Regions from separate parts of the Marinobacter sp. THAF197a genome, predicted to be linked through region 1. Evidence: predicted binding sites of a transcription regulator. Region 1 holds the regulator's gene; the other holds the start of a gene.

Evidence for each region. The regulator FliA, encoded in region 1, starts transcription of late flagellar genes. The targets are predictions, from matches to a motif close to CTAAAGTTTNNNNNNNNNNNGCCGNTAA.
Region 2: the regulator FliA is predicted to act here: its motif matches at 2,289-2,316, upstream of fliD (flagellar filament capping protein FliD).

What each region holds. Positions count from the first base shown of each region.
Region 1 is NZ_CP045324.1:1,449,006-1,455,046, reverse strand. Features, by position in the region: gene FIV08_RS06710 (chemotaxis protein CheA) at 1-1,014, opposite strand, end outside; gene FIV08_RS06705 (protein phosphatase CheZ) at 1,035-1,820, opposite strand; gene cheY (chemotaxis response regulator CheY) at 1,841-2,224, opposite strand; gene FIV08_RS06695 (RNA polymerase sigma factor FliA) at 2,384-3,127, opposite strand; gene FIV08_RS06690 (MinD/ParA family protein) at 3,160-3,972, opposite strand; gene flhF (flagellar biosynthesis protein FlhF) at 4,043-5,359, opposite strand; gene flhA (flagellar biosynthesis protein FlhA) at 5,417-6,041, opposite strand, start outside.
Region 2 is NZ_CP045324.1:2,705,628-2,711,668, forward strand. Features, by position in the region: gene fliS (flagellar export chaperone FliS) at 1-212, opposite strand, end outside; gene fliD (flagellar filament capping protein FliD) at 279-2,246, opposite strand; gene FIV08_RS12580 (flagellar protein FlaG) at 2,440-2,874, opposite strand; gene FIV08_RS12585 (flagellin) at 2,946-4,424, opposite strand; gene FIV08_RS12590 (hypothetical protein) at 4,607-5,296, opposite strand; gene FIV08_RS12595 (nucleotidyltransferase family protein) at 5,333-5,656, opposite strand; gene FIV08_RS12600 (flagellin) at 6,015-6,041, shown strand, end outside.

The DNA.
Region 1 (6,041 bases):
ATTACGGACCAGCACCAGCTCACCCACCATATTCATGATGTCGTCAAGGCGCTTGGTATCCACCCGCACGGTGGTCTCGGCTGCGGGCGCCGCATCTCTTGCCGGGGCGGCGGGGGCTGCCGGTTTGGCTTCCTGCTTGGCGGGTTCCGGTTGTTTTGGCTCCGGCTTCTTTGGCTCAGGCTTGGCCGCAGGCTCAGGTTTGGTCTCCGCTGCGGGGGCTGCACCAGGGCTCTTGCCTTTGCCGTGCAGCTCATCCAGCAGGTTTTCAAACTCGTCATCGGTGATCAGATCATCACCAGTGGATGATTTTGCCGGTTCTTCTGGTTCCGGCTCCGGCGGGGTGTCGTTATCAACAACCGGGGGGCCGGCAAACTGGCCTTTGCCATGCAACTGGTCCAGCAGGGCTTCAAATTCGTCGTCGGTGATCTCGTCGCCGTCTGACCCGGCGTCATTGGCAGAGGTGTTTTCCGGTGCGGCCGCCGGCTGTTGCTCCGCACCTTTTTCATCGGCCAGGGCATCCAGCAGTTGCTCAAACTCTTCGTCGGTAATATCACCGGAATCATTGCCGGCACCCACGGCAGGTTCGGGTTCTGGCGTTGGCGTTGCCGGCGCTGCCGTGTCGCCTTCCGGCTTGGCAAGTTCATCCAGCGCGGCGATCAATTCGTCCGGAGCCGGCGTCGGCTCTTCACGGTTACGAACCTGATCAAACATGGCGTTGACGTGGTCCAGGGCTTCCAGCACCACGTCCATCAATTCGGAGGTAACCTTGCGCTTGTGGTTGCGAAGGATATCGAACACATTTTCCGCAGAGTGACAGCAGTTGACCAGCGCTTCGAGCTGCAGGAACCCGGCACCGCCCTTGACCGTGTGGAAACCACGGAAGATGGCGTTGAGCAGGTTGCTGTCATCCGGATGCTGCTCAAGATCTACCAGCTGCTCGGACAGCTTTTCGAGAATCTCGCCGGCCTCAACCAGGAAGTCCTGCAGGATCTCTTCGTCGGCATCAAACGCCATGCGTCACCCTCTATAATCGTTCAGAAACCGAGACTGGATAACAGGTCATCAACGTCGTCCTGCCCCGAAACTACATCATCACGCTCCTCAGCCTTGATCTGAGGCCCTACCCCTTTTTCGGCCGATTCTTCTTTTTCTTCAATCTGGTGCACGGTGCCGGTGAGCTGGTCCACGTGGCTGGCCATCACCACCAGGCCAAGCAGGTTCTCTTCGACTTCTTTCACAAGGGCCGTGACTTTCTGGATAACCTGCCCGGTAAGATCCTGGAAGTCCTGGGCCAGAAGGATTTCAGACAGATTGCTGTACAGGGTATCGGAATCTGTGGCCAGGCCCGCAAAGAAGCGATCAATGCGGCCGTACAGTTCCCGGAATTCTGCCGGCTCCATTTCCCGACGGCGCAACCGCTGCCATTCGTCTCGCAGGGCGGTCGCTTCGTCGCGCATGGTGTGCGCCACCGGCATGCTTTCTTCGACCAGGTCCATGGTGCGATTGGCCGCCTGGCTGGTCATCTGGACAACGTAGGCCAGCCGATCCGAGGCATCGGACATCTTGGACAAGGCTTCTTTCTGCTCGGCACTGCGGGCGTCTATCTGAAAATTCCGGATAGCCTCGTGCAGGCTCCGGGTCAACCGCCCCACTTCCCGATAGAGGCTCTGGTCGCGAACTTCACTTAGCTCGTTGATCACCGACATTGCCCGGGCGTAGTTACCGGAACTGATACATTCGGCCAACTCCGAACTCTGCTGCTGGAGCTTTTCGGTTACCTCCGGGTCGAGGCCCTGATGGTTCTCGTTCTTGTCAGTCATGACAGCCATCCGACCTCTGGTTACTGGATTCGCTCGAAGATCTTCTCAATCTTTTCCTTGAGAACGGCAGCGGTAAAGGGTTTGACGACGTACCCGTTAACGCCGGCCTGGGCCGCCGCCACAATCTGGTCACGCTTGGCCTCCGCAGTTACCATCAGCACCGGCAGGTTCTTCAGGTTCTCGTCTGCCCGCACCGCCTTGAGCAGATCAAAACCCGACATGCCTGGCATGTTCCAGTCGGTCACCAGGAAGTCGTACTTGCCGCTCCTGAGCATGGGCAAGGCAGTGTTGCCATCGTCCGCTTCATCCGTATTGGTGAAGCCAAGATCGCGCAGCAGATTCTTGATGATTCGCCGCATTGTGGAAAAGTCATCCACAATGAGAATTTTCATGTTTTTGTCCAATGGGACCTCCAGTCAGTAACACCCGGATTTCATTAAGCCTTTTGAAAGTCTAGCAGGCCGCTGCTTTAACCGCTTATTGTGTGTTGTTTGGCCGCGTTGTAAAGCGCCGGTTACCAAAATCTACACAGTTACGCGCCGCGCGGTCAGCGCCGGCCCGGTTTATTCTGGCTCGTCTTCCCGCCAATCGGACAACCGTCCCCTGAGACGAAGGGCCGCCTGGCTATGAATCTGGCTGACCCGGCTCTCGCTGACGCCAAGCACCGCGCCAATTTCCTTCAGGTTGAGCTCTTCCTGGTAGTAGAGGCTCAACACCAGCTTTTCTCGCTCAGGAAGCTCCTCAATTGCCTCTGCCAGGCTTTTCTGGAATGCATTTGATGCAATGCCATCCAGGGGATTATCGCTGGCCTCTGTTTCTTCTATCGGCAGCTCCCCGGATTCATTGAGCTCATCAAGGCTAAAAAGTCGGCCACTGTTGGCGTCTGCCAGGGAGGCATGATATTCCGACAGGTCAATGCCCAGCTCTTCGGCAACATCAACATCCTGGGCCTCGCGCCCGGTGCGGTCTTCAACCGTCTTGATGGCTGCCGCGATACGGCGGGCATTGCGGTGAACGGAGCGGGGAACCCAGTCGCCCTTGCGGATTTCATCCACCATGGCACCGCGGATACGAATACCTGCGTAGGTTTCAAAGGTGGCACCCTTGCCGGTGGAATAGCGTTGCGCAGCTTCCAGCAGGCCGATCATGCCCGCCTGCATAAGATCTTCAAGCTGAACCGAGGCCGGCAAACGGGCCATCAAGTGTAGGGCGATTTTCTTGACCAGCGGCGCATGCTCCTCAATCAGCTGAGAGGGACCTTTTGCGCCAGCCTGATGGTAGATTCCCAGGTTTTTCGCCAATGTCATGTATCCGGTTTTCTTATAGGACTGGATTCAGATCAGACTTCGACGAGCCGCTCCACGAAAAACTCCAGATGCCCTCTTGGCGATGATGGCAGCGGCCAGCTGTCCACTTTCTCTGCCAGGGCACGGATCGCCAGCGACGCCTTGGCCCGTGGATAGGCATCCAGAACGGCCCGCTGCCGCTGAACGGCTTTTTTGACGGCTTCGTCGTAAGGCACGATACCTACATATTGTAGTGCTACATCAAGGAAACGCTCGGTGACACGGGTCAGTTTTTCATACAGATGCCGACCTTCCTGCTCATTTCGCACCTGATTCGCCAGAATACGGAAACGGTTGGTACCGTAGTCGCGATTCATCAGCTTGATCAGGGCATAGGCGTCGGTAATCGAGGTAGGCTCATCGCACACCACCAGCAGCAATTCCTGGGAGGCCCGCAGGAAACTGACGACGGACTCGGAAATACCGGCTGCGGTGTCAACAATCAGCACATCAATCTGGTCACCCAGCTCGCTGAAGGCGTTGATCAGCCCCGCATGTTCCATCGGGCTCAACTGGGTCATACGCTGGGTGCCGGACGATGCGGGAACAATCTTGATACCACCCGGGCCGTTGACCAGAACGTCCTTGAGGTCGCACTCGCCACTGAGCACATCCTGCAGATTGCGATTGGCGGTAATGCCCAACAGCACGTCGATATTGGCAAGGCCAAGGTCCGCATCCAGCAACACCACCCGCCGGCCTTTCTGGGCCAGCGCGATACCGAGGTTGACGGACACATTACTCTTGCCGACACCGCCCTTGCCGCCGGTAACCGCAATCACCTGAACCGGATGTGGTCTGCTCATACTGTTATCAGTCTCTTACTGCGTTCTTGTGTGGGCACAAACGGCAGCGCACCGGCTGTACCACCGGGCCTCAGGCCCCTTCTGCAACGGCCTGGCCGTGCTGCATTGTTTTCAGGCGTTCTACGCCCAACCGCACCAGAGGAATGGCCTCGGCCCAGTGCAGGTCTTCGGGAATCTTCTGGCCATCGGTATACCACGCCACTGGCAGGCCGGTTTCCATGACAAAGCCCAAAGACTCACCCAGTGTCAGCGCTTCGTCAATCTTGGTCATGACGCAGCCTGCAAGGTTTGCCATCTTATAGCAATGCCACACGGATTTCATGATGCGCGGCTGGCTGGTGGCAGACACGACCAGATGGGTACGGATATTGTGATCGCTCCGGGCCAACTCCGCCAGCTGTTCCTGATAACCGCGATCCGAGCTGGTCAGCCCGGCGGTATCAATCAGAACCAGGTGCCGATCTGACAATTCGTCCAGAATGTCATCCAGGGAATGACTCTCGTCCACAACCCGGACCGGCACATTGAGAATACGGCCAAACACGAATAGCTGTTCATGGGCTGCCACCCGGTAGCGATCGGTGGTGACCAACGCCAGGGAATCCGGCCCATGCTCCAGTACATATTGGGCTGCCAGCTTGCCAATGGTGGTGGTCTTCCCAGACCCGGTTGGCCCCACCAGCGCATAGACGCCGCCGGCCTCAAGCCAGTCTTCCCGAGCGGTACGTACGCCGGTGGCCAGCATCTTCAGGGATTGCTTCCAACCGTCTTCCAACCTGCCGGCACGATGCTGACGGGACAGAGAGGTTGCCAGCTCCGCGCCCAGACCAAATTCCTGCAGCCGCTCGGCAAGCCTCTGCTGAACTGCATTGGATGCCGCGACTGCAGGCTTCTCGGGTACCGAGGTACGGCCGCTGACCATCTCTCTCAGGGAGTTGATTTCCGCTCTCATGCTCGCCAACTCATCCGAGTAGCCCGCCGCTGGCCGGCCACCTGCATTGCCCACCGAGGTCGACCCCCCGGCCAACTCACCTGACCAGTCGGCAGCCGGCCGATCGTCAGCCGGTGCACGATCATATTCCGCGCCGACACCCGCCCGCTTCTCCCGCACTTCGCGAATGCGACTGCGTGATCGGTTCAACTCTTCTTCCAGCCGACGATGCTGGTCTGCCTGCAGCTCCGCCAGGCGCGAGCCGTTGGTGGCCTGTGCCGCTTTCTCGCCAAGGCGCTGGCGTGCCATATTTTCGTCATAGTCCAGGGCCGTCACAATTTCGACGCCTCCGTCCACCCGGCGATTGGACAAAATAACGGCATCCGGTCCCATCTCATGACTGACCTGTTTCAGGGCTTCGGCCATGGTCTTTGCAAAAAACCGTTGTACTTTCATAGCGCTTCATCCTCCACCGGCGTGCCCGAATCGGGTGTTCGCCTTGCCCTGCCGGCCTTACTGACCAACAGAGGCGACTATCGTGATCTGTTTGTTATCCGGAATTTCCTGGTACGAGAGCACATGCAAACGCTCTACCCCATAACTGGCAAACTTTGCCAGCACTGGCCGCAAGGGCCCGGAAACCAGAAGAATCGCCGGCTTGCCCAGCATTTCCTGGCGCTGAACACTGTCCTGAAGGGACCGCTGCAGCTTTTCCACCATATTGGGCTCAAGCACCAGGCCAATATCGTCCTGTCCGCCGGATTGTTGACTCTGTTGTACTGACTTAAGCAACAACTGTTCCAGGTCTGGATCCAGAGTGATCACCGGTATCTCGGTGTCGTTGCCACAGATGCTTTGAACGATCATTCGGCGCAACGCCTGCCGAGCCAGGGTGGTCAACAGTTTCGGGTCCTGGCTTCTGGGGTGGACGTTAACGATGGCTTCGGCAATGGAGCGCATATCCCTGACCGGCACTTCTTCCCGGAGCAGATTCTGAAGCACCCGCAACAGGACGCTCACGGAGATCGTCGTAGGCACCAGCTCCTCAGCCAGTTTCGGAGCCATTTTCTCCAACTGGTCCAGCCACTTCTGGGCCTCTTCATGGCCGATAAGTTCATGGGCGTGCTTTTGCAGAATC
Region 2 (6,041 bases), 1.3 Mb from region 1:
AAATCCAGGAACGCCCGCAGGCCGCCGATGATTTCGATGGCCTTATTGAGCAACTGCCCCTTAGCCGCGTAATCCTTCGCCTGAATCTTGGACTTGGCCATATTGATGCGCTCGATGGCCCCGTTATACAGCAGCTGAATCAGCTTGTGCGGGTCTGCATCGGTGATGCTGGTTTGGGTATTAACGCGCTGATACGCCTGTAAACCGTTCATATATAACCTCGTTTCACCGTTGTCCGGTATGCCATGGTTGGCTGGCCAACCATCAGTATAGCTGAATTAATCGTTCTGCCGGTTCGGCGCCAGGGCCGCCAGCTGCTGAGTCACGTAATCCCGGGTATTATTGAGCTGGGAGATCAGGGAATCTGCCGCGCTGAACTGGGCCACCAGGCGGGCCTGATAGCTCTCAACCCGCAAATCCAGCTTGATTCTGTCTTCCTGAATGCGCTCCAAATCCCGGTTCAGGGCATCAGTCCGGGAGCTCAAGGCACCCTCTGCACCCAGAATGCTGGTAATCGTATCTACCGCACGTTCACTCACGCCTTCAATAAACTTCACCGAGCCGCGATTACCAACGTCACCGCCGGTAATGCGCACCTGCAGACCAGCGGCATCACCACCAGCATTGTTTGCCAGGAACAGCACCTGGCCATCGCCCTGGGCAGTCTGGCCGTTAATGGTGCCTTGGACATCCTGGCCGGCGGTGCCGGTGGCGGTGTTCAGCCCCGTGACGTTGCTCAACCCCGCCAGGCTTACATTGGAATCACTACCAAAGCGATTGGAGGTGAAGGTCAGACCTTCGGTGGCATCATATGCCACCTGAACCGACCGCCCAGCTGCACTCAACGCAGTATTCTCACGAAGGGCAGTCTGAATGGCAGCGGCAAAATCCTCGCCGGAATAATCACCTGCAGCAATCGAGACCGTTGCGGTGGTTTCACCATCCACCTGGAACGTGAAACTGTTATCGGCTTGAACCTGTATCGCATCTGCGGTGTTTGGGACAGAGTAATTAAGGCTGCCCCGAGTCGCCATCTGGGTTACGTTAATGCTGTAATCACCCGGGCGAGTATTAGAGCCGCTACGAACAAACTCCACCTGGGAATCATTGGTTCTGCCCTGCTCGGCAAACAGTGCGGTAACATCATCCGGGTTTTCCCGAAGCTGCTGCTGAAACTTCTGACTATCAAACTCCAGCTCACCGGTGCGGAAATCCGTGCCAATGCCCACATCCGCCAGACTGCGAACGCTGGCGTTTTCCAGCCCGGGAATAATATCCGTCAGCACTCGCTTCAACTGGTTCTGGATATTCCGAACCGTAGAATCCCCGGTCAGGATACTGCCTTGCCCCGTCTCGCTATCAAATGAGGACAGCTCACGGATGGTGCCCTGCAGCTCGTTGAACTTGTCTACGAACGCCTGAACACGCTCGGCAACCGCCGCCGTGTCCTGCTCCACTTTGATCGTGGACTTACCCTCACCGGTAATGTTGAAGGTCAGCCCATCCACCACGTTTTCAATGCTATTGGTGGCACGGCGAATTTCCACGCCGTTGATTTCCATTACCGCATCGCTCGCCGCAATGGTCTGGCGCATGCCATCCATATTGTCGGGATCCGCCGTATCGAAAGCGAACCGGCTTAATCCTGGGGCGGCACCATCTTCAGAAACAGAGATATTGACGGCGTTTGCTTCACCGGTTTCATCCGCAGACAACACCAGCTGGAAACCGTTGCCGGTATCAATCACACCGGCAGACACGCCCGCATTGGCCTCGTTGATGGCATTCGCCAGGCCTTGCAGCGTGTCGTTGGAAGAATCGATGGTGATGTTGGTGGTCTTGTCACCCACCTGAAGCGTCATGGTGCCACGGCCAACGCTGGTGGCATCCCGGTCGGCGAACACATCCCGGCTGGCCAGGGCCTGGGACTGCGCCAGACTTTTCACATCGAGGCTGTAAGAGCCGCGGCTGGCCTTGCTGGCATCCACCGACACATCAATATTGCTACCCGAGGAAGTGGCGGAAAACGACTTCATCGCATCCGCAGAACCGAGCTGACGCATAGGCAGGCGCAGCTCCGTAACAGCGCTGCGCAACTTGCCGTAGGCAGAAATAAGCGCCTCGGTGCGTTCCGTTCTCTGATCCAGCCGAACTTCCGTGGGCCTGCGCTCCGCAGCCACCAACTGGTCGACAAGATCCGACGTCAACACGCCGGAACCGATACCTAACGATGAAATACTGGCCATAACCGTGCCTCCTCAGGGGGGCGAATCTCTGTACTGATCAGTTTATCGGCAGCAGGCGGCAAAACTTTGCCCTTTTCCGGAAAATTCCTATGCCGATTTGTAACAGTGCGTAAACGCAGAACACCGCCGGCTCTTCTCAGAGGCGGCGGTGCTGAAATACCGTCGTTTTCACCCGCGCAAAAGCGGCAAGCTTTTACACCTTGATGTTAAACAACGTCAGCGGTTCATCCTGCTGCAATTTTTCTGCCAACCTCAATGCTACTTCATCCGGCATCTGGCGGATAACTTCCTGGGTTTGTTGATCAACCACCCTTACGATGGTCTGGCCCATTTCATTATCCACTTCAAACTGAAGATCCCGCTGCACGGTTTGAACAAAGTCGTTCAACTGGCTAACCGCCTCATTCAGCTCCTTGCGCTGCTCTTCATTACGGGCCTGCAGCTTTTCAGCCTGCGAAGCCTGTTGAGCAACCTGGGGAGCCTGCACCTGGCGGGTACCGGCAGCCGAAGCAGCAAGGTCAGGGGCGTTCCGGCCCTCGGCCTGAGATGACGACATTGCCTTGGCCGGAGCCTGGGCGCCAGAGCGCACCAGTTTCAGGTCCGGGCTGTTCAGGTTAACGTCATTCATAGCTTTACCTCGCTATCCTTCAACGGCGGAAGGCCGGAACCCGAGGGTTCCGGCCGTTACCGCTATGCCCCTTACTGCAGGAGGGACAGAACCTGCTGCGGACGGGCGTTCGCCTGAGCCAGGACGGAGATACCGGCCTGCTGCAGTACCTGGGATTTAGCCAGGTTGGCGGTTTCCGCCGCGAAGTCAGCGTCCAGGATACGGCTGTTGGATGCGCTGAGGTTCTCTACAGACGTTGCCAAGTTCGCAATCGTGGACTCGAAGCGGTTTTGGATCGCACCGAGTTCGCCGCGCAGGCTGTTGACGGAGGTCAGAGCTGCGTCAACCCGAGCAATTGCCTCGTTTGCACCCGGGACGTTACTGATATCGATATCCCGGATGAATCCCTCAGCATTGAATGAGTTTTCACCACCTACCGATGCAACATCAGCACCCGCGACCGTAACGCTGTTTTCAGCGGTAAAGCTAACGGTACCAGCAAAGGTTGTCTCGGCAGTGAAGCCAGCCGAGGCCGCATCGTTCAGGCCTACTGCGGCCAGATCAGGATCAGTGGCGGCGCCGGTCGAACCGGATGCTTCCTGCAGGGTAAAGTTTTCGCCGCTAGCCTGCTGAATGACCAAGTTACCACCGTCAAGCGAAGCAGAAATACCAACAGATCCAAGGATCGAATTGCTGTTAATTTCGTCTCTGACCATTGCCGCAGTGATAGTTGTCGAGCCGTCCGCTGCTGGGCTGGCAAAGGCGAGCTCCACCGACTCACCACCAGCGCCAATTGTGATGCTATAACTCTGCGTATCAACACCACTATTCGCTGTAGTAAGCGTTACGTCGCCTGCCCAATCAATTGTCTGGGAGTTTTCGGCTGTCACACTTGACACCCCGTCGACGGACGACCGAATAGCATCAGCAATACTCGCGGCACTGCTATCCTCACCTATCTCAAGGGTTTGAATCTCGCCTGCACCAACACGCAGAGTAAAGTTCTGGTTGTCAGCCAGGGCTTCACCATCAATGTTCAATTCCGCCTGAGCGATGGAACCGATCTGGGAAGCCCGGGTACCTTGGGTAAGGTTAATACCGATGGTTTCCCCAGCATTAGCGCCTACTTGGAAGTCTTGCTGTCCAAAAGAGCCGTCGAGCACACGCAACCCGTTGAACGCAGTCTGGGACGAGATACGGTCGATTTCTTCAAGGCGCTGCTGAACCTCATCGTTCAAGGCAGCTCTGTCTGAATCACTATTAGTAGCGTTAGCAGACTGGACCGCTAGTTCCCGAATCCGCTGCAAGTTGTTAGTAATCTCGTTCAAGGCGCCCTCAGCCGTTTGCGCCAGGGAAATGCCGTCATTGGCATTACGAGTAGCCACGTTCAGACCAGAGATCTGAGACTGGAAACGAGTAGAAATCGCCAGGCCAGCCGCATCATCTTTCGCAGAGTTAATACGCAGACCAGAAGACAAACGCTGCAGAGCCTGGTCGTTCATGCCCTGAGACTTGCTCAGCTGGTTCTGGGCGTTCAGTGAAGCGACGTTAGTGTTAATACCGAGAGCCATATTGCTTCTCCTTCGACAGATGTCGTTATTTCATGGAAAAGGTCTGGCGCCCGGTTCTCAGTTGGGAGCGCCGCCCTGTTACTCCACTTAACGGCACCCTACCCGGTTGCTTTAGAAAAAATTTCAACGATTTTGTAAAGGAATGTAAAAAATCGAATTCGACAGCTGCCACCAGCTAACCGTCACTTGAAAATCACACTCTCGCTCGGAATTTGAGGACCGCTTTCTTGCCCCAACCAGTACTTATGCCCTGGGGGTACCGGCCCACTGCCAGGCTCTGGACATAGAAGACGCTTCAATTGCTTCGCTTCCTCGCGATCACCTACTTCGGTTAATCTGGCAACAAGCTTCTGATGAGATACCTCCACAAGTAGCACACGCTCAACCAACGACAAAAAGGCGTTAAGGTATAAACGCAAAGCCTTCGAATTTCGGTTACTGCCATATTTTTTCTTGGTGTCGGGCAAGTCAAACTCAGGCTGAACGCCCCGAGACACCTCGATTGCTGCAACCAGTGGGTCGAGCAAAGCACTGCGATAGCCCTGCCTCGATTGTTGTTTTTCCTCTCCGTAGACTCCCCTCATTACGTTAGGGAAATAGAGCCGTCCCTGATCAACGAGAATCGAAAGAGAAAGAACCAGCTCCCTCGATCTTTCAATCGCTTCTTGGTGACTCGAATGTTCAAAATGGGCATGCATGCGATTCATCACGTCGACAACCTCTGTGGCCCACTTCTCGACACTCTGATTCAGGCGCCCCCTATCTGCGTCCACCGCCAGCCGATAATTCCTCTGCTGCCAGCGATGACTGATAAACCACCCACAGACAGCAGATATAAATGCTATTCCCGAACCGATTAGAACTTGAAGCACGTTATCTCCCTAGCAGCAATAGATCGCCTTATGGATTCAAGCCGCATATAGCTCTCTCTGAACAGCCAACACGGATTGCCGAAAACACGGATTTGTTAAAGAGGCCTTGGTGATCAGGTCAACGGGCCGATTGAAAAGTGCCTCCAACTCAAGTTTCAAATCAAAGAAAGCAGCGGCTGTTTGTCGAGCTGACAGGTCTGTTTCAAAAGACACAAGAAAATCCAAATCACTTTCCTCCCGGAAACGATCCGTTGTGGCCGAGCCAAAAACCGCAATGCGGCTGACATGATGACGCCTACAGAGTTCTGCAAGGTCGCCGGCGTGTTCTTTGAAGATATCTGGAATGGGGGTCTCTGCCATGATGCTCTACCCGGTCACGAGAACGCGTAGACTCTATCATAGCCCGATAACAGAGCCCCATGTACCTTTGGGGCCAGACCCCAGGACATTTGGTGGAGTGAAATGTACCAACGCAACTCCACAAAACCGGCAACCCTTTTCCCATCCCCCACGCCAACTTTCCGGCAGCGTACAATACCCTGCTCGAAACCTGATCTAAAAACCATCAATTAAAACAGCAATATAACGCCACTTTCTTAAAACTGGCACACCCTTCGCTTGGTATCCGGCAAAACGGCAATTTAACGAATTTCCGCCGGTAAGGGTTCCCCTCTCAGTGGGCACCAGGCTACCGGCACCTCTGAGCAGGAGAATAGATATGCCTCAGGTCATTAACACCAACATT